DNA from 3 places in the Aquipuribacter hungaricus genome. Region 1 is predicted to be linked to each of the others. Evidence: riboswitches for the same ligand, from Rfam matches in the RefSeq annotation. Region 1 holds a riboswitch; each other region holds the start of a gene.

Region 1 (14,326 bases):
GACGCGCGCCCGCCGCCCGACCGCGACCAGGTCGGCGTTGCGCATGAGCTTGGACACCGCGGCGACCATCTCCGGGGTGAGCCCGCGCGCCAGCCCGGTGACCGCCGCCTCGTCGCCCGCCGCGGCCCGGTCGAGCAGCCAGTCCCGGAACCCGCCGACGGTGAGGTGGGCGACCGGGGCGAAGGCCACCGGGTCGTGGGTGTCCATGATCAGCCGGGTGACGTCGTCCTCCTCGTAGCCGACGACCTGCTCGGACAGGAACGTCGTCAGCGGCAGGTCCGCCAGCACCACCTGCGCCGCCACCCGCTCGGCGGCCGAGCCGGCCGCGCAGCCGGCGAGCACGTCGCCGGAGCGCAGCGGCGTCGCCTTGGCCATGAGGTCGACGAGGCCGCGGAACTCCCACGTCGTGCCGGCCAGCGTGGTGCGGCGGACCGTCACCGCAGGTCCACCTCGGCCGCGGCGAGGGCGGCGAACTCCTCCTCCGGTGCGGCGGCGACCAGGTGGTGGCGGCTGTACAGGCCGAAGTAGGCCAGGAAGCCGGCGTAGACGACCAGGGTGAGCAGCGCGGCGCGGGAGTCGACGATGAAGGTCGCCACCACGGCCGCGGCGGCCAGGACCAGGGCGACGCCGGTCGTCCCGGTGCCGCCGGGGGTGCGGTACGGCCGCTCGAGGTCGGGCTCGCGGCGGCGCAGGACGATGTGGCTCACCATCATGAGCACGTACGACACGGTGGCGCCGAAGACGGCCATGTTGAGCAGCATGGCCCCCTGGCCGGTGAGCGAAAGCAGGAAGCCGACGGCGCCGGGGACGAGCAGGGCGAGCACCGGGGCCTTCCGGGCGTTGGTCACCGACAGCGCCCGCGGCAGGTAGCCGGCGCGGGACAGCGCGAAGGTCTGCCGGGAGTAGGCGTAGACGATGCCGAAGAAGCTCGCGACCAGGCCCACCAGGCCCGCGTAGTTGACCAGGGTGACCAGCCACGACGGCAGCCCGGCCGCGGCGAGCGCGTCGACCGGCGGGTTGCCCGAGGAGGCCATGGCCTGCGCGCCCCCGGCGCCGGGGGTGACGACGAGCATGAGGAGGGCGAGCACGACGAGCAGCCCCATCGCGGCGAGGATGCCGCGCGGCATGGACCGGGCCGGGTCCTTGGCCTCCTCCGCGGCGAGCGGCACCGACTCCACCGCGAGGAAGAACCAGATGGCGAACGGGAACGCCGCCCAGACCCCGAGCACGCCGTTCGGGAACAGCGCGTTCGCCCCGGCGGCGTCGGAGACGGGGATGTCGGTGAGGTTGGCCGCGTCGAAGGCCGGCACGGCGGCGACGAGGAACACCACCAGGCCGAGCACGGCGACGACCGCGACGGCGAGCATGACCGTGAGCGCCTCGCCGACGCCGAGCAGGTGGATGCCGACGAACAGCGCGTAGACGGCCAGGTACACCCACCAGCCGTCGGTGATGCCGAACAGCCCCAGCGCCTCGACGTAGGCGCCGACGAACGTGGCGATGGCCGCCGGGGCGATGGCGTACTCGACGAGCACGGCGATCCCGGTGGCGTACCCGCCCCACGGGCCCAGCGCCCGCCGGGCGAAGGTGTAGCCGCCGCCCGCGGTCGGCAGGGCCGAGCCCATCTCCGCCAGGCCGAGCACCATGCACGAGTACATGACGGCCATGAGGACGGTGGCCACGAGCAGCCCGCCGAAGCCGCCCTCGGCCAGGCCGAAGTTCCAGCCCGCGTAGTCGCCGGAGATCACCGCGGACACGCCCACCCCGGCCAGCAGCACCCAGCCGGCCGTGCCGGTGCGCAGCTGCCGCCGGGCGAGGTAGCCGTCGGTGTCGGTCGTGCCGCCGGGCGCGGCGCCACCGGGGCCGTGGTCGGCGGCTGCCGGTCCCGCGGGCGCCCCCACGACGCTGAGGCCGGGTCCGGCGGTCGGGGGTGCGGTCGTCTTCTCGCTCATGGCGGGGTCCCTCGCTCGGCAGGCCCCGGGATGCGGGGGCGCGCCGATCCTCGGCCCGCCGGTGGCCGGGCCCGTGTCCGCCGTGTTGCGCCGGCGTGAACTGTGCCCCGCGGACCTGGGATGCTCCCCGGGTGCGAGAGGTGCAGATCACCGGGGACTCCATCCGGCTCGGCCAGCTGCTCAAGCTGGCCGACGCGGTCGACGCCGGCAGCGACGTCAAGCAGCTGCTCGCGACCGGAGAGGTGACCGTCAACGGCGAGGTCGAGACCCGCCGCGGCCGGCAGCTCGCCCGCGGCGACGAGGTCTCCACCCGCGCCGAGGACCTCAAGGTCGTCTGACCCGGTCGCCCTCGGCCCACGCCTCCTGACGGCCGCGCGCCGCCGGGACGGCGGTCCCGGTAGGGGCGGGTCCCGCCGGGGCCCGCGACCTTGCACCGATGCGTGGTCCGAGGGGTGTCGGACCGTGCATCACCGCAACCTCGGCGGACCGACGGACCGCCCGACGGACGCACGTTCCCCCCACGCACGGACGGCCGCCCCCGGAGGGACGGCCGTCGGTCGTGCAGGGTCGTGCAGGCGGCCGGCCTGCGGCCGCGGGTGCCTCAGGCGCGGGCGGGCTCGCGGTCGCGCAGGTCCACCGGTCCGGCGTCGGGCGTGCCGGGGGTGACGCCGTCGGTGACGACGGCCGCGGGAGAGGTCTCGACGTCCTCGTCCGCGAACGGGTCCGCGGCGTTGGCGGCGGTGTACCGGTCGACGTCGAGGATGCCCTCGCGCTTGGCGACGATGGTCGGGACCAGCGCCTGGCCCGCGACGTTGACCGCGGTGCGGCCCATGTCGAGGATCGGGTCGACGGCCAGCAGCAGGCCGACACCCTCCAGGGGCAGGCCCAGCGTGGACAGCGTGAGGGTGAGCATGACGACCGCGCCGGTGAGCCCCGCGGTCGCGGCGGAGCCGACGACGGAGACGAAGGCGATCAGCAGGTAGTCGGTCAGGCCGAGGTCCACCCCGAAGAACTGGGCGACGAAGATCGCGGCGAGCGCCGGGTAGATCGCGGCGCAGCCGTCCATCTTGGTCGTGGCGCCCAGCGGCACCGCGAAGCCGGCGTAGGCGCGCGGGACGCCGAGGTTCTGGACGGTGACGCGCTCGGTGACCGGCAGGGTGCCGATGGACGAGCGGGAGACGAAGGCCAGCTGGATGGCCGGCCAGGCACCCGCGAAGTAGCGCAGCGGGTTGAGGCCGTGGGCGCGCAGCAGCACCGGGTACAGGACGAACAGGACCAGCGCGAGGCCGACGTAGACCGCGACGACGAAGGTGCCGAGCGGGGCGAGGGCGTCCCAGCCGTACTGGGCGACCGCGTTGCCGAGCAGGCCGACGGTGCCGATCGGGGACAGCCGGATGACCCACCACAGGACCTTCTGCACGATCGCCAGGGCGGAGCGGGCGAAGCCGAGGAACGGCTCGGCGGCGGGGCCGACCTTGAGGGCGGCGACGCCGACGGCGATGGCCACGACGATGATCTGCAGGACGTTGAACGACAGGCCGGTGGAGAAGACGCCCGCCTCGTCCGACGACGTGGAGGCCTCCAGGCCCAGGACGTTCGCCGGCACGATGCCGGTGAGGAAGTCCAGCCAGGAGCCGCTGCGGCCGGGGTCGGCGGCGGCGGAGGAGTCCACCGAGGTGTTGAGGCCCGGGTCGGTCAGCAGGCCCAGGCCGATGCCGATGCCGACGGAGACCAGCGCGGTGATGGCGAACCACAGCAGGGTCTGCCCGGCCAGGCGGGCCGCGTTGGTGACCTGCCGGAGGTTGGCGATGCTGGCGACGATGGCCAGGAACACCAGCGGCGGGACGATGGCGCGCAGCAGGGCGACGAACGACGAGCCGACGGTCGCGAGCGTCGTCGCGAGCCAGTTGTCGGGAGGGGTACCAGGTCCCATCTCGCGCGCGACGAGGCCGAGCACCACGCCGAGGACGAGACCGATGAGGACCTGCGCGCCGAACGGGACGCGCGGGAGCGACTTCAGCACAGGGTGTGCCTTCCGGGACGGGGGAGCGCGGGCTCCCCGGTGGACGTGCGGAGGGGACGACCAGGCCCGTCTGCGGGCGGTCGGAGGTGCCGGGCAGGTGTCGCTCAGGGGCGACAGGCGCTGCTCGCGGTCCTCTCCAGGTCGACGTGCAGGCGCTCCGTGAGGTCCCAGAGGTTGCCGGTCACGCCACCGGGTGCCGTCGCCCGACCACGCGCGGTGAGCGCGGGGTCGCAGGGCAGGACGGGGGTCACGCCGGTGCGAACCGGGCCCCCCCGGCACCTATTCCCGCCCGTCGCCTGTCGTCGGCGCCCGTCCGGTGGACCGCCCCCCCGCGCACCGCCCGTTCGCGGACCGGGCCCGGGGTCCGGCATCATGGCCCCTCGCCGCCTCGGGCGGCGGACGACGACGTGGCCCCGGGCGGGGCGGTGGGAGCAGCTGGTGACGGGGAGCCCCGTAGGTCGTCAGGGCACGGGCCCCTCGGGCACGTGGGCGGAGGAGCCCGGTCGTCTGCGCTCGGCGACACGGTTCCGCCACGCCTCCGGCGACCACCCGGCGGTCAACCGCCTCGCGGCCCTGGCGGCGCAGCTGCTGCGGGCCGCCCACGCACAGGTCTCGCTGCTCACCGACGTCCAGACCGTCGCGGGCGGCACCGGCCTCCGCGCGGGCGCCGTGGGGTCCGAGGGCCCGCTGGGCGACTCGCTGTGCACGGTCACCGCCGCCAGCGGCGGACCTCTCGTCGTCCCTGACGCCACGGCCGACGTGCGGGTGTCCGCGCTGCCGCCCGTGCTCGACGGCACTGTCCGGGCCTATCTCGGGGTCCCCCTGGTGGCGCGCGGCGCCGTCGTGGGGGCCATGTGCGTCTTCGGTGCGGAGCCGAGGGCCTGGACCGAGGAGGAGGTCGGGATCCTCGAGCAGCTCGCCGCCTCGGTGGTGTCGGAGCTGGAGCTCCGGGCCCTGGACGTGGAGCTGGAGACCGACCGCCTGCTGTGGGAGCTGGCCATCGACGCCGGCGGGGTCGGCACCTTCGACTGGGACCTGCAGAGCGGGGTCCTCAGCTGGGACGACCGGCTCGTCGCCCTGTTCGGGTACACCCGCGACAGCTTCGACGAGAGCATCGAGGCCTTCCAGGCCCGCGTGCACCCCGCCGACCGCGACCGGGTGGCCGCGGCGCTGCAGGGCGCCATCGACACCGCGGGCGTGTACGAGTCGGAGTACCGGGTGCTGCTGCCCGACGGCCGGACCCGCTGGGTGGGGGCGCGCGGCCGGGCGCTGCCGGACGAGCACGGTCTCAGCGTGCGCGTCGTCGGCGCCGCCTACGACACCTCGGCCCGGCGGGACTCCGAGGCCCGGGTGGCCCGGGTGCTCGAGTCGATGTCGGCGGCCTTCTACTCCCTGGACCGCGGGTGGCGGTTCACCTACGTCAACGCCGAGGCGGAGCGGCTGCTCGGCCGACCGCGCTCGGAGCTGCTCGGCGGCGTCATCTGGGAGCTGTTCCCCGGCACGGTCGGCTCGGCCTTCGAGAGCGGGTACCGCTCGGCGATGGAGGACGGGGTGCAGGTCACCTTCGACGCCTACTACCCCGCGCCGCTGGACGGCTGGTACGAGCTGCGCGTCTGGCCGGGCGACGACGGCATCAGCGTGTACTTCCTGGAGATCAGCGAGCGCCGGGCGGCGCAGACGCAGCTGCAGGTCGCCGCGGCGCAGGCCTCGCTGCTGGCCGAGGTGACGTCCGGCCTCACCGAGACCGTCGACCCGGAGGTCCAGGCCGAGCGGCTGGCGCGCATGGTGGTCCCGACGCTGGGCACCTGGGCCCGGGTGGTGCTGCTCGAGGACGACCCGCGCAGCCGGGACCACGACGGCGTCCGGACGGTCGCGACCTGGCCCTCCGCCGACGTCGCCGACGACGGGCGTGCCGGGGCGGCCGACGCCCACGGGGGACCGGAGGAGGACGGGGGGCTGGGGGAGACCTTCGAGCTGCGTGCCCGGGGGAGGACCCTCGGGCGGCTCGTGCTCGGTCCGGACGGCACCGGCACGGCCGGCTCCCGGGGCCCGCGGGCCGAGGAGGTCGTCGCCCGCGCCGCGCTGGCGCTGGACAACGCCCGCCTGCACCGCCAGCGGCGCCACCTCGTGGAGGAGCTGCAGCGGTCCATGCTCACCGAGCCGCCGCAGCCGGACCACCTGCAGGTGACGGTGCGGTACCGGCCCGCGGCGGACGACGTCCAGGTCGGCGGCGACTGGTACGACGCGTTCCTGCAGCCGGACGGCGCCACCGTGCTCGTCATCGGCGACGTCGTCGGCCACGACAGCGCGGCCGCCGCCGCGATGGCCCAGGTCCGCACCCTGCTGCGGGCCGTCGCGGCCGACCGCGGCGAGGCCCCCGCCCGGGTGCTCACGCGCGTGGACACGGTGATGGACACGCTCCAGGTCGTCTCCACCGCCACGGTCGTCGTCGCCCGCCTGGAGCAGACCGAGGAGGAGCTCCTCCGCGGGGTGAGCCGGCTGCGGTGGGCCAACGCGGGGCACCCGCCGCCCGTGCTGCTCGGCGCGGACGGCTCGACCAGGGTCCTCGAGGCCGACGAGGCGGACCTGCTGCTCGGCATCGACCCCGGGACCGGGCGCGCCGACCGCGAGGTCCTCGTCGAGCGCGGCAGCACGCTGCTGCTCTACACCGACGGCCTCGTCGAGCGTCGCGGGCAGTCCCTGGACGAGGGCATCGCGCTGCTGCGGACCCGGCTGGAGGAGCTGGCGGACCTGCCCCTGGACGAGCTCTGCGACCGGCTGCTCGACCGGCTGGTGCCGGAGCGGGCGGACGACGACGTCGCCCTGGTCGCGGTGCGGCTGCACCCTCAGGACCGGCCGCGCCCCCCCGAGGCGGGGCCGGGCACCGGGTCGAGGAACGTGCCGGCAGGCTGAGCGCCGCTCAGCGGCCGCGCAGGTCCAGCTCGAACCAGACGTCCTTGCCCTCGTCGCCGGTCTCCGCGCCCCAGCGCGTGGCGAGGGTGTCCACCAGCCGCAGGCCCCGCCCGCCTTCGGCGGTCTCGTCGTCAGGACCCATGGTCGGCAGGTCGGGGTTGCCGTCGTGGACGACGACGCGCACCGACGGCGGCTCGGTGCGCACGCTGAGGGTGACCAGGCCGCGGCCGTAGCGGACGGCGTTGGTCACCAGCTCGGAGGTGAGCAGCAGCGCGAGGTCCACGGCGGAGGAGGTCACCTGGAGCCGGTCGAGCCGCTCGGCGAGGAAGTGCCGGGCCGCGCGCGGCGTCGACGGCTCCGCGGGCAGCGTGAGCTCGCCCGAGCCGTGGTGAGAGGTGAGGCCCCCCGGTTGTGTCACGGAGGGGGACTACCCCGCCCGGCGCCCTCCTACGCCCACGATGTCGTCACAGGCGTCCGGCGACCTCCCGGCGACCCCCGGGGACCACCTCAGAAGTCGAAGAGGTTGGCCCGGAGCCCGCCGGTGCCCAGCTCGTCGCGCAGCAGGCCGCGGTGGCGGAGCTCCGGGACGAGGTCGTCGAGCATGCGGTGCACCGTCACCGGGTGCAGGTCGCCGGACAGCAGGAAGCCGTCGTTGTCGGCCTCCTCGCCCATCTGCTCGACGAGGTCGGCGAGCTCCGCGGCGGTGCCCACGAGCCCCGTCCGCTCCGACAGCAGGCCCTTGCGCGCCTTGCGGGCCAGCAGCGTGCGCAGCGTGTCGACGCCGAGCCGGCCCTCGGCGCCCAGCAGCCCCTTGATGGTGCCGCGGGAGACGTGGTCGCCGAAGCTGCCCTCGTCCAGGGGGGCGTCCAGCGGCAGCCGGGTGAGGTCGGTCTCCAGGTCGCTGGACCAGGCCGCCGCCACCTCCAGCAGCGCGGCGTCGTCGGGGTGCAGCGAGGCCTCGACCCGGCGGCGGGCCTCCTCGGGGCTGGCCACCACCTCGGGCTTGAGCACGAACAGGACCTTGACGTCGGCGGGGGTCCGGCCGGCGGCGACGGCGGCGTCGTGGACCGTCTGCCGGTAGGCGCGCACCCGGGCGGGGTCCAGCGGGCACAGGGCGAGCTGGACCTGGGAGTGGCTGCCGGCGTACGCCAGCCCGCGCGGCGACCCGCCGGGCGAGACGACCACGGGGTCGTCACCGTCGGTGAAGGGCACCGCGTTGAGCGGGCCGTCGACGTCGAAGTACTCGCCCCGGTGCTGGAAGGCGTCGACGAGGGAGCCGTCGGCGTAGCGGCCTGTCTCCTCGTCGGCGACCAGGGCGCCGGGGCCCCAGCTGCGCCACAGCCGCCGGACGAGCTCGGTCCACTCCCCGGCGCGGTCGTAGGCGGCGTCGTGGGCCAGGGGCTGGGCGCCGACGTGCCGCGCGCTGCCGACGTCGGTCACCACGTTGAGCCCGAACCGTCGTCCCGACAGGTGGTGCAGCGTCGAGGCCTGCCGCGCGGCCAGGTACGGCGGCGTGATGCCGGCGTTGACCGTCGGGGCCAGCCCGATCCGCGACGTGGCGTCGAACAGGTAGGGCGCGAGCAGCAGGGGGTCGTGCTTGGGGCCGCCGTACGCCGCCCGCACCCGGAGGTCGAGGGTGTCCGGGCTGCCGAGGGAGACCGCGTCCTCCATGACGACCAGGTCGAGCCCGGCCTGCTCGAGCTCCCGCACGCTGTGCTGGTAGAGCCGCGGCTCCTGCCAGCGGTAGCCCCACCGGTGCTCGGGACGGCCCCACGCCTGCGGCCGGAAGCCGCTGGAGAAGAACCAGCCCAGGTGCTGCAGCCTGCTCACGCCAGGGCCCCGACCAGCCCCGACAGGTGCGCTGCGTCGGCCCAGCGTGACCCGTCGGGCCAGCCGGCCCCGTCGGCCTCGTCCAGCTCGTCCAGCTCGTCCGTGCCGTCCGCGGTGCCCAGGGCGGGGCGGGCCGGCGGGAGGGGCTCGCCACGGACGGCGGCGAGCGCGCCCTCGAGGTCGGCGAGCAGGTCCTCGGGCTCCTCGGTGCCGATCGACAGCCGGACCGTCCCGGGGTGGATGCCGGCGGCAGCCAGCTCCGCCGGGTCGCGGTGGGCGTGCGTGGTGCTCGCCGGGTGCAGGACGAGGGAGCGGACGTCGCCCAGGTGCGTCATCCGGCTGAACAGCCGCACCCCGTCGACGAAGCGCTCCGCGGCGGCCTCCCCGCCGTGCAGGGTGACGCACAGCACCGACCCGGCCCCGCGGGGCAGGTAGCGGGCGGCCAGGTCGGCCGACGGGTCGCCCGGCAGGCCGGCGTAGCGGACCGAGGCGACCTCCGGGCGGGCCGCGAGCCAGCCCGCGACGGCCAGCGCCCCGGCGCAGTGCTGGCGCAGCCGCAGCGACAGCGTCTGCAGGCCCTGCTGGACGAGGAAGGCGTTGAGCGGGGAGATCGTCGGACCCAGCCGGGACGCGATGACCGCCCGGGCGTAGGCGACGTACGCGCGGGAGCCGTGGACGTCGGTCCAGCTGCGACCGCCCAGCAGCGCCGACGGCTCGACGAGGTGGGCGAACAGCCGGGGGTCCGCGACGACGTGCTCGGCCACGACCAGGGCGCCGCCCAGGGAGGCGCCGTGCCCGGCGAGGAACTTGCTGGCCGAGTGCACGACGACGTCGGCGCCGTGCTCGAGCGGGCGCAGCAGGTACGGGGTGGCCAGCGTGGAGTCCACGACGAGCGGGACGCCGGCCTCGTGGGCGACCCCGGCGACGCCCGCGACGTCGAGGACGACGTTCGTGGGGTTGCTGATCGACTCCCCGAACAGCGCCCGGGTGGTGGGCCGGACCAGCGCGCGCCACGCGTCGAGGTCGGTGGGGTCCTCGACCAGGTCGACCTCGATGCCGAACCGGGCGAAGTTCTCCAGGAACAGCCCGCGGGAGCCCTCGTAGATCGTGCTCGCCGCGAGCAGGTGGTCCCCGGCCTGCAGCAGGCCCAGCAGCGCGACGGTGACGGCGGCCTGGCCGCTGCCCACGACGACCGCCTCGGCCCCGCCCTCGAGCCGGGCCAGGCGCCGCTCCAGCGCGGCCACCGTGGGGTTGCCGATCCGCGTGTAGGTGTAGCCGTCGTCCTCGCCGGCGAAGCGGGCCCGGGCGTGGGCGAAGGAGTCGAAGACGAACCCCGCCGTCAGGTGGACCGGCGTGACGCGGGCGCCGAAGCCGTCCTCGGGGGCCTCCCCGCCGTGGACCTGCTCGGTGGCGAAGCCGGGGGCCCGGTCGTGACGGTCCTGACGGTCGTGGTGGTGGTCCGTGGTGCCGGGACGGGTGGCGGCGGGACCGGCAGGGGTGGGACGGGTGGCGGTGGGACGGGCGGTGGCGCTGGGGCGGGCGTGCTCGGGCACGGTCTCTCCTGGTGTCGGTGGCCGCGGGCGCTCGCCGGGGGGTGCCCGGGTGCGGCCTCGCGGCCCTGCTGGGGTGGGGGTGCGCGACGTCGCGCGGGGTGCCGCGGGGTGCCACCGCGGCGCGCGCGGGACGCGGCGGCAGGTGGTGCGGCCGGGTGGTGCGGGGGTGGTGCGCCTCAGCAGGGGCGGCACATGCTGCTGGTGCAGCAGCGGTGCAGGTCGACGACGAGGTCGGACCAGGCGGTGGTCGGCGTGCGCACAGGGGGCTCCCATCGGTCCTGGCGGTAGCACCGTTCCCCGCGGGGAGGTTGCTGCGACGTCGACGAGCCAGGTCTCTCGGTCGCTCTGGATGTTGACGTGCAGGACAGCGGAGCAGCGTCCGGGCTGTCAACCTGCCGTCCGGGATGCGGACGCCGCGTCGTCCGTTCGGGTGCACCGGCCGCCGGGACCTCGGGCCGGGCCCTCGCCGCGACGATCCAGGCTCGTGCCCACCCCCAGCCAGGCAGCCTGCGGCCTGCTCGCCCTCGGCGTCGCCGCCAACCTCGTGACCCGCGGCGCGGTCACGACCGGCGTCGTCGGCCTGTACGAGGTGGTCGCCACGCTGTCGCTGGTGCTGGCCTGGGTGAGCCTGGTCCGCGCGGCCCCGCAGCGGCCCTGGGCCTGGCGCTGGGTGCTGGCCGGGTTCAGCGCCTGGGTCGCCGGCGACGCGGTGTGGACCACGGAGAACAACGTGCTCGGCCTCGAGGTCTTCCCCGCGGTGTCGGACATCTTCTACCTCCTCGGCTACGTCTGTCTGGCGGTCGGCACGCTCATGCTGGCCCGCACCCGGGGCGCCGGCCGCGACCGGACCGCGGTGCTCGACGCCGCCATCGTCGCCGCGGGCGTCGCGGTGCCGACGTGGGTGTTCCTCGTCGCGCCGGCGGCCGTCGACTCCGGCCTCACGCTCGGCGGCAAGCTCGTCGCCTCGGCCTACCCCCTGCTCGACCTGTTCCTCCTCGCCGTCCTCGCGCGCCTGCTGGCCACCCCCGGCGCCCGCACGGGCTCCTACCGGGCGCTGGTGTGGGCGCTGCTCACCACCTGGGGCGCGGACGCGGCGTGGAACGCGGGCACCGTCCTCTCCGGCCCCGGCTTCCAGGCGCCGTGGACGGACGCGCTGTGGCTCGCGTCGTACGTCCTCGTCGCGGTGTCCACCTGCCACCCCTCGATGCTGCTGGTCACCGAGCCGGCCCCCCGCCAGCGCGCCCGCGTCACCCGGGGCCGCATGGTCGCCCTCGCGGTGGCCTCGACGCTGCCCGCGGCGACGCTGGTGGCCGACGGCTGGGCGGACGACGACGTGGCCTGGGAGGCCACCGCCGTCGGGGCGGTCGTCCTGTCCCTGCTCGTCCTGGCCCGGATGGGCGGGCTGCTGGAGCAGGTCCAGGTGCAGGCGGTGCAGCTGTCCGCCCTGGCCAGGGTCGACGGCCTCACGGGCGTGCCGAACCGGCGCACCTGGGACCACGAGCTGTCCCGCGCCTGCGCCGTCGCCCGTGACACCGGCGAGCCGCTCGCCGTCAGCCTGCTCGACCTCGACCGGTTCAAGCGCTACAACGACCAGCACGGCCACCAGGCCGGGGACCGGCTCCTGCGCGAGGCGGCCACCGCGTGGACCGCCGAGCTCGAGGCCCACGGAGGCTTCCTCGCCCGGTACGGCGGCGAGGAGTTCGCGGTCCTGCTGCCCGGCACCGACAGCGCGACGGCGTGCCGGCTCGTGGACGACCTGCGGTGGGTCACGCCGGGGTCGCAGTCGTTCTCGGCCGGCGTCGCGGTGTGGGACCCGGCCACCGACCCCGACGCGGCGGTCGGCGCGGCGGACACCGCCCTGTACGAGGCCAAGCGCCTCGGCCGCGACCGCGTGGTCGCCGCCTCCGCCGGCGGGCCGTCGCCCGAGCTGCCCACCTGGGCCGAGGACACGCGCGTCGTCCTCCAGCCCATCGTCGGCGCGCCCGACGGGCGCCTGGTCGGCCACGAGGCCTCCGCCCGGTTCGCCCACGACGCCGACGTGCGCCGGGTGCTGCGCCGGGCGCACGAGGAGGGCTACGGCGACCTTCTGGAGGCGCACCTGCTCCGCCGCGCCGTCGCCGTCCCCGGCCGCCCCGAGGACTCCGAGCTGTTCGTCCACCTGAGCACGGCGGCCGCCTGCTCGGCCCGGTTCTGGGACGCGGTCCCCGCCGACCTCGCCGGCCTGGTCGTCGAGCTCGTCGAGGACCTGCCCCCCGCCGCGCAGCCCCGCCTGCCGGTCGGCTCGCTGTCCCGGGACGAGGCGCTGGCCACCCTCCGAGGCCGCGGGGCGGTGCTGGCCGTCGACGACCTCGGCGCCGGCCGGGGCGACATCGGACTGCTGCTGGAGGTACGGCCCGCGGTCGTCAAGGTCGACCGGGCGGTCGTCGTCGGCTGCGCGGGCGACCCGGTCCGGCTGCAGCTGCTCGAGCTCGTGGTCCGGCTCGCCGACACCGCCGGTGCCCGGGTCTGCGCCGAGGGCGTCGACTCCGCCGCGGACCTGCAGGCGCTGCGCGGCGCCGGCGTGCACCTGGTCCAGGGGCCCCACGTCGGGCGTCCCGCACCGGGCTGGACGGTCGTCCCGCAGCGCACCGGCCCGGCTGCGAGCCCCGCCACGAGCGCCGCCACGAGCCCTGCCAGCAGCCCTGCCAGCAGCCCTGCCAGCAGCCCAGCGACCAGCCCCGCCTGAGCACCGGCCGGGGGTGCCCCGGCCTGCGCCGGGGTGCCCCGCGACCTTGGAGCAGGTAGGCAGGGCGCGTGACCACACCTCCCGGGGCAAGCGCTCCCACCACCTCCGGCGCGAGCGCCTCCACCCCGGCCGGCAGCGGCACCGGACCCCGTCCCGACGGCGGCACTCCCGGCCCGGACGGGTCCGGCGAGGGGCTGCGCCGCAGCATCGGCCCGCGGCTGCTGCTGCTCTTCATCCTCGGCGACGTCCTGGGGGCGGGGATCTACGCGCTGGTCGGCACGGTGGCCGCCGAGGTGGGCGGCGCCGTCTGGGTGCCGCTGCTGGTGGCGCTGGGCATGGCCCTGCTCACGGCGCTCAGCTACGCCGAGCTGGTCACCCGGTTCCCGCGCGCGGGCGGGGCCGCGGTCTTCGTCCAGCACGCCTTCGGCCGCCCGGTGCTGTCGTTCCTCGTCGGCTTCGCGATGCTGTCGGCGGGCGTGGTGTCCGCGGCCGCCCTGTCGCTGGCCTTCGCCGGGGACTACCTGGCCCAGATCGTCGACCTGCCGCGCGTCCCGGTGGCGCTGGCGTTCCTCGCCGTCGTCATGGCCCTCAACCTGCGCGGCATCCGCGACTCGCTGCGCGCCAACGTCGTCATGACACTCGTCGAGGTCGGCGGCCTCGTCCTCGTCGTCGTCCTGGCGGCCACCGTGCTCGGCAGCGGCGGCGGGGACCTCTCGCAGGCGGTCCAGCTCGAGCCCGGCTGGGCCGGCGCCAGCGCGGTCCTCGCGGCCTCGACCGTCGCGTTCTACTCCTTCGTCGGCTTCGAGGTGTCCGCCAACATCGCCGAGGAGGCCCGCGACCCCCGCCGGGACTACCCGCGCGCCCTGATCACCGCCCTGCTCGTCGCGGGCGTGCTCTACGTGCTCGTCGGCCTCGCGGTGTCCGTGGCCACCCCGGGCGGTGCGGGCTCCTCCGACGCCCCGCTGCTCGACGTCGTCGCCGCCTCGCCGGTGGGGATCCCCGCCCAGGCGTTCGCCGTCATCGCGCTCGTCGCGGTCGCCAACGGCGCCCTGCTCACCATGATCATGGCGTCGCGGCTCACCTACGGGATGGCCCGGGAGCGGCTGCTGCCCTCGGTGCTGGGCCGGACCGCGTTCGTCGACCGCGGCGAGGGCCGCGGCACCCCGGCGGTCGCCGTGGTCGTCACCACCGTCGTCGCGGGCCTGCTCGTGGCCACCGGCAGCCTGGCTACCCTCGCGGCCACGGTCGTCATGCTCCTGCTCGTCGTGTTCGCGGCGGTCAACGTCGCCGTGCTCGTCCTGCGCCGCCGGCCCGAGGAGGGCGAGCAGGA
Region 2 (4,660 bases), on a different contig from region 1:
CCCGCCGAGGACCGCGCCGAGGTCCTGGCCGGGCACTCCTGGCTGGCGTGGGTGGCGGGGGAGGGGACGGCAGCGTCGGTCCTCGGCGGGCGGGCGCTGTCCCTGGACCCCACGCAGCCCCTGGCCCGGCTCGTGCTCCGCGCGCTGGACGGCGGCCTCGGCGCGCCGTGGACGGTGGGCGGCAGGTCCGGCGGGGCCTCCTGGGACACCGGCCGGTGACCTCCCTGCGGGCCCGGGCCGGCGGTCGGGTATCAGGCGGCCGCCGCCGGCCTCCTGGGGGCATGGTCCGGTGGTGGTGGTCGTGAGGGGGCAGCGGCTAGCCTCGGCGGGGTCCCGCACCCGCCCGGCGACCCATCCCACGCCGGCGCCCCGGTGCGGCCGGGGACCGGGAGGAACCATGGTCAGCGAGGGCACAGCCCCCACCGCGGACGCAGGCCTGGGCCTGTCCGTGCGGACGGGCCACGAGGTGACGCTGCCGCCGGAGCAGGCCGGGCCGGGACGGCTCGTCCCGCCGCCGGTCCCGCCGCCGGGCCCGTCCGAGGCGCCGGGTCCGTCCGAGGGACAGGGCACGACCGGCGCGGCGGGCACCACCGACCCGTCCGGCGCGGCGGGTCGGGCCGCCGAGGAACCGGACCCGACCCGGCACCGCACCGCGGACGCCGCGGCCCGGCTGTTCCGGCGCTGGACCGAGGGCGACGCCACGGCGAGCTCCGAGCTGGTCTCCCTGCTCACCCCCACGCTCTGGCACACCGCCCGGGCCTACCGCCTGGACCGGGCCACGGCCGAGGACGTCGTGCAGAACGCCTGGCTGGCGCTGGCACGCCGTCGCGACCAGGTGCGGGACCCGCAGGCCGTGATGGCGTGGCTGCTGGTCACCGTGCGCCGCGACGCGGCCCGCACCGCGGCGTCCGCCCTCACCTCCGTCGACGACCCCGGCCCCGTGCTGGCCGCGAGCCCGGACCCCGCACCCGGGCCGGCCGCGGTCGTGGTGGAGCAGGAGAGCGCCAGACGGCTGTGGGAGGCGGTCGGCCGGCTGTCCGAGCGGTGCCAGCGGCTGCTGCGCGTCGTCGCGTTCTCCGACCGGCCGGACTACGCGACCCTGTCGGTCGACCTGGGGATGCCCCTGGGCAGCATCGGCCCGACGCGGGGCCGGTGCCTGAAGAAGCTCCGCGAGGACCTGGGCGACGAGGGGCGGTGGGTCACGTGAGCAGCGCCCCGGAGCAGGACCAGGGCAGCACCGGGCCGGGCCCGGAGCAGCTGCGGGCGATGTGGGAGGCGGCCGACCCGGTGCCCGCCGGTCTGGCCGACCGGGTCGCCTTCGCGCTGCAGGTCGAGGAGCTGACGTCGTCGGACCTCGACCTCGAGCTGGAGCTCATGCGGCTGACCGCCGAGCAGAACGAGGCGGTGGGCAGCCGCGGCGACCAGGTCCGCACCGTGACCTTCGGCAGCGACTCCCTCACCGTCATGCTCGCCCTCAGCGACGTCGAGGGCGGGTCCCGGGTCGACGCCTGGGTCGCCCCCGGCGGGCGCCGGCGGGTGCAGGTCCGCACCGCCGACGGCACCAGCGAGCTGCAGAGCGACAGCACCGGCCGCTTCGCCGTGCCCCTCGTCCGGCCGGGGCACCTGCAGCTGGTGCTGGACGTCGACCAGGGCCGGACCGTCGTCACCCCGGCGCTCACGCTCTAGGGCACGACCGGCGCCGGCGGCCGCCCACCGTGGCCCGGGGGGCGCGCCGGGCGGGTCTCGGCGTGCGGACGCCTGGCGGCCCGTCGTGGGCGTGACGTAGTCTCCGCGCAGGTCATGAGTACCAGCGACAAGCCCCGGCTCGCTGGTCGGCAACCCTCCTCCGCGGTGGGGTGCCCCGGGTGAGGACCTGGCCGTCACCGCCCGGTGCCGGCAAGCGCGGGCCCGTCCGGGCCCCGGTGACCACGGGAGGTCTACATGACCGGCTGTCGCGGCTGACGCGTGCACGACGGCCCACGGGCCGACCCGGTGCAGCCCCTGCCGACCGCGCCCACGGCGCCGCCGGCCCCCGCTGCCCGCACCCGGCCGGCGCGCCCTGCGCCCCCGGCCGCGGCACCGGACCCCAGGTCCCCCCTCGCTGCCCGACCTCGACCCGACCCCGGGAGGTCTCCACCGTGAACGACGCCTGGTCCTTCGAGACCCGCCAGATCCACGCCGGCCAGCAGCCGGACCCCAGCACGGGCGCCCGCGCCCTGCCGATCTACGCCACGACGTCCTACGCCTTCAGCTCCACCGAGCACGCGGAGAACCTGTTCGCGCTCAAGGAGTTCGGCAACATCTACACCCGGATCATGAACCCGACCCAGGACGCGGTCGAGCAGCGCATCGCCAGCCTCGAGGGCGGCGCCGCCGCGCTCCTGGTCTCCAGCGGCCAGGCCGCGGAGACCCTCGCCATCCTCAACGTCGCCGAGGCCGGCGACCACGTCGTGGCCAGCCCCCGGCTGTACGGCGGGACGTACAACCTCCTGCACTACTCGCTGCCCAAGCTCGGCATCTCGGTGTCGTTCGTCGAGGACCCGGACGACCTGGACAGCTGGCGCGCCGCGGTGCGCCCGGAGACGAAGGCGTTCTACGGGGAGACGATCTCCAACCCCTACCAGGACGTCCTCGACATCGAGGGCGTGTCCTCGGTGGCCCACGAGGCCGGCGTGCCGCTCATCGTCGACAACACCGTGGCGACCCCGTTCCTGCTGCGGCCCCTGGAGCACGGCGCCGACGTCGTCGTGCACTCGGCGACCAAGTTCCTGGGCGGGCACGGCACCGTCGTCGCCGGGGCCATCGTCGACGGCGGCCGGTTCGACTACGCCGCCCAGCCGGAGAAGTTCCCCGGGTTCAACACCCCGGACCCGAGCTACAACGGCCTGGTGTACGCCCGCGACCTCGGCGTCGGCAGCCCCCTGGGCGCCAACCTCGCCTACGTCCTCAAGGCCCGGGTGCAGCTGCTGCGCGACCTCGGCGCCGCCGTGAGCCCGTTCAACGCCTTCCTCATCGCCCAGGGGATCGAGACGCTGAGCCTGCGGATGGAGCGGCACGTCTCCAACGCCCACGCCGTGGCCTCGTGGCTGGAGGCGCGCGAGGACGTGGAGCGCGTCGCCTACGCCAGCCTGCCGAGCAGCCCGTGGCACGAGCGGGCGGCCAAGTACACGCCGCGCGGCTCCGGGTCGGTGCTCGCCTTCGAGATCGCCGGCGGCCTGGAGGCGGGCCGGCGGTTCGTCGAGGGCCTCGAGCTGCACAGCCACGTCGCGAACATCGGCGACGTGCGCAGCCTCGTCATCCACCCCGCCTCGACGACGCACAGCCAGCTCAGCGAGGCCGAGCAGGCCGCCAGCGGCGTCACCCCGGGGCTCGTGCGGCTCTCGGTCGGCCTGGAGCACATCGACGACATCCTCGCCGACCTCGAGGCGGGCTTCCGGGCGGCGAAGGGAGCCTGAGCGTGCGGGCGTGGCAGGACGGGGACCCGGTCGGCGGACGGACGTTCGTCGACGTCGGCGACGTGCGCACCGAGCACGGGCCGACGATCCCCGGGGTGCGCGTGGCCTACGAGTCGTGGGGCACCCCGCGCACCGGGCCCGACGGCACCGTGGAGAACGCCGTCCTCGTCCTGCACGCCCTCACCGGCGACTCCCACGTCGTCGGCCCGGTCGGCCCCGGGCACCCCTCGCCCGGGTGGTGGGGAGGGGTCGTCGGCGACGGCCTCGCCGTGGACACCTCGCGCTGGTTCGTCGTCGCACCCAACGTGCTCGGCGGCTGCCAGGGGACCACCGGCCCCGGCAGCCCGGACCCCGACGGCCGGGCCTGGGGGAGCCGGTTCCCCGCGGTCACCGTCCGGGACCAGGTCGCGGCGGAGGCGCTGCTGGCCGACGCGCTCGGCATCCGTCGCTGGGCGCTGGTCGTGGGCGGGTCCATGGGCGGGATGCGCGCGCTGGAGTGGGGCGTCACCTCGCCCGAGCGCGTCGCCTCGCTCGTCGTGCTCGCCAGCACCGCCGCCGCCTCCGGCGACCAGATCGCGTGGTGCGCCCCGCAGCTGGCCGCCATCACCTCCGACCCCGCCTGGCTGGGCGGGGACTACCACGCCGCGGGCGGCGAGGGCCCGGTCGAGGGCCTCGGCGTCGCCCGGCGCATCGCCCACGTGACCTACCGCTCGCGCGAGGAGATGGACAGCCGGTTCGGCCGCGACCCGCAGCCGGGGGAGGACCCGGGCACCGGCGGGCGCTACGCGGTGGAGTCCTACCTCGACCACCAGGCGGGCAAGCTCGCGCGCCGCTTCGACGCCGCCTCCTACGTCACCCTCACCCGGGCCATGAACAGCCACGACGTCGGCCGGGGCCGCGGCGGCACGGAGGCGGCCCTGGCACGGGTCACCGCGGCCACGACCGTCGTGGGGATCAGCTCGGACCGGCTGTACCCGCTGGAGCAGCAGGAGCACGTCGCGGCGCACGTCCCCGGCGCGCGGCTGGTCACCGTGCCCTCCCGGTACGGCCACGACGGGTTCCTCGTGGAGACCGCGGCCGTGGCCGGCGTGCTGTCGCAGGTGCTCGGGGGCAGCGCCCACGACGACGAGGTGCGCCGGGCCCGCTGCGGCGCCTGAGCGGGCGCCTGGCGCGCCGGTGCCCCTCGGGTCCCCGGCCCGCCCGGG
Region 3 (4,660 bases), on a different contig from region 1:
GCGATCCGGCCGCGCTCGGCGCTGTAGACCAGGCCCTTCTTGATGAGAGCGTCCCGGGCCGGGGACAGCGACTGCGGCTTACGGCCGAGCAGCGCGGCGACGGCCGCCGTCGGCACGGCGTCGTCGCCGTCGGCCCGGGCCAGGCCCTCGTCCGCGGTCGCGTCGCGCGGCTGGGCGAGCACGTCGGCCATCGCGCGCAGGTACTCCCGCTCGGCCGGGGTCGCGCGCTCGTAGCGGGAGCCGAAGAAGCCCACGGCCAGCTCCGACTGCGCGATCGGCACGGCGACCCGGACGTCGTCGGCGGTGACGGGGCTGCGCGTCGCCACGTCCCAGACGGTCTTGCCGTACTCCTGGACGAAGTACGGGTAGCCCGCGGTCGCCTCGTACATCGCGTCCAGGGCGTCGGGGGTGAACTCGGCGTCCTCCTCCTTGGCCGGGGCGGTGAGCGCGCGGTCGGCGGCCTCGCGGTCGAGCCGGTCGATCCGGGCGTAGCGGAACAGCCGCTCGCTGTAGGACTTGCTCGCCGACAGCACCGCCGGGAGGTGGGGCAGCCCCGCCCCGACGACGACGAACGGCAGCCCAGCCTGGCTGATCTCGTGGGCGGCGGCGCACAGCGCCGACACGTCCTCCGCCGACAGGTCCTGCATCTCGTCGAGGAACACCGCGACGCCCTTGCCGCAGTCGCCGGCGAGGCCCCCGATGTCCACGAGCAGCTCGACGAGGTCGATCTCCATGTCGCCGGAGTCCGCGCGCCCGGCGACCACGGGCACGTCGATGCCCGGCTGCCACCGGTCGCGCACCTTGGTGTCGGCCTGGTTGTGACGCAGCGCGAAGGACTTGAGGACACCGAGGACGTGCTCGGTCTCGCTGGCCGGGGCGCTCAGCTCCCGCACGGCCAGGTGCAGGGCCGCCGACAGCGGGCGGCGCAGGGACTGGTCCGGGCGCGCCTCTACCTTGCCCGTCCCCCAGCCCCGCCGGACCGCCTGCGAGCGCAGGGTGTTGAGCAGCACGGTCTTGCCCACGCCCCGCAGGCCGGTGAGGACGATGCTCCGCTCCGGCCGGCCGCGCCCGACCCTGGTGAGCATGACCTCGAAGGCCTCGAGCTCGCCGTCGCGGCCGGCGAGCTCGGGCGGGCGCTGGCCGGCGCCGGGGGCGTAGGGGTTGCGGACGGGGTCCATGCCAGGACCGTATCCGGCTGTCTAGCGTCCGCAGGAGAAGCGCGTAGACGGCACGATCGCGTGTCGGGGGCCGCATCCACCGCCGGTCGCGAGCCTCGTCTACGCCTGTCTAGCGCGTTACCGAGCGAGCCGTAGACACGAGCATCGACCAGCGGTGTCCCACTGGTGGACACGGTGCGTCAACAGCGTCCGGCGCCCTGCTACCTTCGCGCCAGCACCACCCATCCAGAGCGGCCGAGAGACCTGACTCGACGACGCCGCAGCAACCATCCCGGGCCTCCCGGGACAGGTGCTCATGTCAGGACCGATGGAGGACTGGCATGACCCTGCCCAGCGCACCCGCCCGCCGACCGCTGCCGCCCGGGAGCACCGCGCGCTGTCGCGGCTGACCCCGCCCGCACCCCCGCGCACCCGGTGACCGGACCCCTCCGGCACCGCCACCACGACGACGTGGGCTGCACCCCTGCGGGTGCCGCCGACCGTCCGCGGCGCCGTCCCGCGCGCAGCCCCGGCCCCCCGCGAACGTCCGCACCCGCGCCCCGGGCCGGGCGGCAGCCCCCGACCGCACCCCCGGCCCCGCAGCCCGCACCCCGCACCTGACCTCCCACCGCCCGCACACCCGGTCCGGCCCGCACCGGTCCAGCCCGTCCCGTCCCAGGAGGACTCCCATGAGCACCACCCCCCGCCCCTCGACCACCCGTCGCGCCGCCCTCGGTACCGGGCTGCTGGTCGGCGCCCTCGTCGTGGCCGGCTGCGGCGCCGGCGGCGAGGCCTCCTCCGCCGAGCCCGCCGCCTCCGGGTCCGCCGGCGGCGGTGCCCCTGCGGGCGACCGCGAGATCACCGTCGTGGCGACCGACACCCCGGCCTACTCCGGCCCGCTCGAGATCGCCGCCGAGACGCTCGAGGCCGACGGCTGGACCGTCGACATCACGTACGTCACCGACATCGTGCAGCCGAACAACGCGGTCTCCACCGGGGAGTTCGACTTCAACTTCTTCCAGCACGGCGCCTACCTGCAGACGTTCAACCGCGACAACGGCACCGACGTCGTCCCGCTGTTCTACGCGGTCGGCTCCCCCGCCGGCGTGTACTCCGTGACGCACGACAGCATCGAGGACCTGCCCGACGGCGCCCGGATCGCGCTGCCCGTCGACCCGGCGAACAACGGCCGCGCGCTGCACCTGCTCGCCGGGGCCGGGCTGCTCGAGCTCGCCGAGGGCGCCCAGGTGGTCTCCACGAGCCAGGAGGACATCACCGACAACCCGCGCGGCTTCGAGTTCGTCGAGGTCGACCAGCAGACGCTCACGCAGACCCTGCCCGACGTCGACGCCGGCTTCCTCTTCATCCGCCAGGCCATCGAGATGGAGCTCGACCCCAACGAGGACGCGCTGCTGTTCGAGGACGACCTGGACGCCATCCCCTACCGGATCGTCTTCGGCGGCGCCCCCGACGCGGTCGGCTCCGAGAAGACCGAGGCGCTGCGCGAGGCGTTCCAGAGCGACGAGGTGCGGGCGTTCTACACCGACTTCTACGGCGACTGGGCGCCGCTGCCCTGGGACGAGGACCCGCAGGAGCAGGTCGCCGACTGGTGGACCGAGGGGTGATCACCCTCCGCGGGGTCACGAAGACCTTCACCACCGCCGGCGGCACCACGACGGCCGTCGACGACGTCGACCTGCACGTCGAGCGCGGCGCCGTGCAGGGGATCATCGGCTTCAGCGGTGCCGGCAAGTCGACCCTGGTCCGCACCGTCAACCTGCTCGAGCGGCCCGACAGCGGCTCGGTCGTCGTCGACGGCGAGGAGCTGACGACGCTGCCGGAGCGCGAGCTGCGCGCCCGGCGGGCCAAGATCGGCATGATCTTCCAGCACTTCAACCTGCTGGAGAACCTCACCGCGGCCCAGAACGTCGAGCTCGCGCTCCGCGTCGCGGGTGCCCCCAAGGCAGGGCGCGCGGCCAAGGTGGCCCGGAGCCTCGCGGTCGTCGACCTGTCCGACAAGGCCGACGCCTACCCGTCCAAGCTGTCGGGCGGGCAGAAGCAGCGGGTGGCGATCGCCCGGGCGCTGGCCAACGAGCCGTCGGTGCTGCTGTGCGACGAGCCGACCAGCGCGGTCGACCCGCAGACGACGATCACGGTGCTGCAGTACCTCAAGGAGGTCAACGAGCGCCTGGGCATCACCATCGTCCTGGTCACCCACCAGATGAACGTCGTCAAGGCCCTGGCCGGGGACGTCGCCGTCATGGAGTCCGGCCGGGTCGTCGAGCACCTGCGCCTGGACGGCAGCCCGCTGGCCCCGCGCAGCGAGATCGCCCGCTTCCTGCTCGACGACGAGATCCGGCTCGCCCCCGTCGACCACGGCCGGACCGAGCCCGACGCCGTCGTCCCACCGCGGGCCCCGGTCTCGCTGGACCGGCTGGAGGCGGTGGTGGAGCGTGGCTGAGACCGCAGGCCTGGGCGCCGAGCTCGCCCGCGTCGTCGACGTCCTGCCCGAGATGGGCGCCGCTCTCGGCGAGACCGCCCTCATGGTCGCCATCGCCGTGCCGCTCGCGGTGCTCGTCGCCGTCCCGCTCGGGATGCTCATGTACGCCACCCGGCCCGGTGGCCTGGCACCGAGCCCGCTCGTCTACCGGGCGGTCAACACGGTCGTCAACGTCGTCCGGTCGTTCCCGTTCATCATCCTGCTCATCGCCATGATCCCCATCACCCGGCTCGTGGTCGGGACCAGCCTGGGGACGGTCGCGGTGACCGTGCCGCTGACCGTCAACGCCGCCGCCTACCTGGCCCGCTTCGTCGAGCAGAACCTGCTCCAGGTCCCGCTCGGCGTCGTCGAGGCCGCACGCTCCCTGGGCGCCGGCAAGGTCCGCACCCTGTGGAGCGTCCTGCTCGTCGAGGCCCGGCCCGCCCTGGCCGGCTCCATCACGATCATGGTCGTGAGCTTCATCTCGTACTCCGCGATCGCCGGCCTGGCCGGCGGCGGCGGCATCGGCGACTTCGCCATCCGGTACGGCTACTACCGCTACGAGACGGGGGTGATGGTCGCGACGGTCGTGGTGATCATCGTGCTCGTCCAGCTGGTGCAGGCCGCCGGGACCCTGACCGTGCGACGACTGGACAAGCGCCTGTGAGCACCCCCGACCCCGGTACCGCCCCCGCCCCCTTGCCCGGTCCCGGCGCACCCGGGCGTCCCCGGCTGCTGCTGAGCGCGTTCCTCATGGCCACGCCCGGCCACATCCTGGAGGGGCTGTGGCGCCACCCCCGCGCCCAGCAGGACCGCTACGACGAGCTGTCGCTGTGGACGGACCTGGCCCGCCAGCTCGAGGACGCCCGGTTCGACGCGATGTTCTTCGCCGACGTGGTCGGGCTCTACGGCGACCACCGGGGTGGCTGGGACACCTTCGTCCGCGAGGGCATCCAGATCCCCTCGCTCGACCCGTCGGTGATGCTGTCCGCCCTTGGCGCCGTCACCGAGCACATCGGCCTGG

What was found. Region 1 has a riboswitch for S-adenosylmethionine ahead of WCS02_RS08985 (O-acetylhomoserine aminocarboxypropyltransferase/cysteine synthase family protein). Riboswitches for the same ligand answer to the same signal wherever they lie in the genome.
Region 2: it holds a riboswitch for S-adenosylmethionine, as region 1 does, so the genes downstream of both, WCS02_RS17525 (bifunctional o-acetylhomoserine/o-acetylserine sulfhydrylase) here and WCS02_RS08985 (O-acetylhomoserine aminocarboxypropyltransferase/cysteine synthase family protein) in region 1, are expected to answer to the same signal.
Region 3: it holds a riboswitch for S-adenosylmethionine, as region 1 does, so the genes downstream of both, WCS02_RS05850 (MetQ/NlpA family ABC transporter substrate-binding protein) here and WCS02_RS08985 (O-acetylhomoserine aminocarboxypropyltransferase/cysteine synthase family protein) in region 1, are expected to answer to the same signal.

Annotation. Positions count from the first base shown of each region.
Region 1 covers NZ_JBBEOI010000062.1:1,040-15,365, forward strand. The annotation lists gene WCS02_RS08950 (ethanolamine ammonia-lyase subunit EutB) at 1-438, opposite strand, end outside; gene eat (ethanolamine permease) at 435-1,952, opposite strand; gene WCS02_RS08960 (RNA-binding S4 domain-containing protein) at 2,084-2,290, shown strand; gene WCS02_RS08965 (dicarboxylate/amino acid:cation symporter) at 2,554-3,975, opposite strand; gene WCS02_RS08970 (SpoIIE family protein phosphatase) at 4,414-6,888, shown strand; gene WCS02_RS08975 (ATP-binding protein) at 6,896-7,306, opposite strand; gene WCS02_RS08980 (LLM class flavin-dependent oxidoreductase) at 7,396-8,718, opposite strand; gene WCS02_RS08985 (O-acetylhomoserine aminocarboxypropyltransferase/cysteine synthase family protein) at 8,715-10,271, opposite strand; SAM riboswitch class I at 10,540-10,627, opposite strand; gene WCS02_RS08990 (diguanylate cyclase domain-containing protein) at 10,756-12,996, shown strand; gene WCS02_RS08995 (APC family permease) at 13,065-14,326, shown strand, end outside.
Region 2 covers NZ_JBBEOI010000257.1:32-4,691, reverse strand. The annotation lists partial or broken gene WCS02_RS17540 (DUF4192 family protein) at 1-219, shown strand, start outside; gene WCS02_RS17535 (RNA polymerase sigma factor) at 398-1,207, shown strand; gene WCS02_RS17530 (hypothetical protein) at 1,204-1,686, shown strand; SAM riboswitch class IV at 1,797-1,909, shown strand; gene WCS02_RS17525 (bifunctional o-acetylhomoserine/o-acetylserine sulfhydrylase) at 2,139-3,455, shown strand; gene metX (homoserine O-acetyltransferase MetX) at 3,458-4,612, shown strand.
Region 3 covers NZ_JBBEOI010000026.1:17,981-22,640, reverse strand. The annotation lists gene WCS02_RS05855 (ATP-binding protein) at 1-1,178, opposite strand, end outside; SAM riboswitch class I at 1,397-1,492, shown strand; gene WCS02_RS05850 (MetQ/NlpA family ABC transporter substrate-binding protein) at 1,847-2,782, shown strand; gene WCS02_RS05845 (methionine ABC transporter ATP-binding protein) at 2,779-3,618, shown strand; gene WCS02_RS05840 (methionine ABC transporter permease) at 3,611-4,303, shown strand; gene WCS02_RS05835 (LLM class flavin-dependent oxidoreductase) at 4,300-4,660, shown strand, end outside.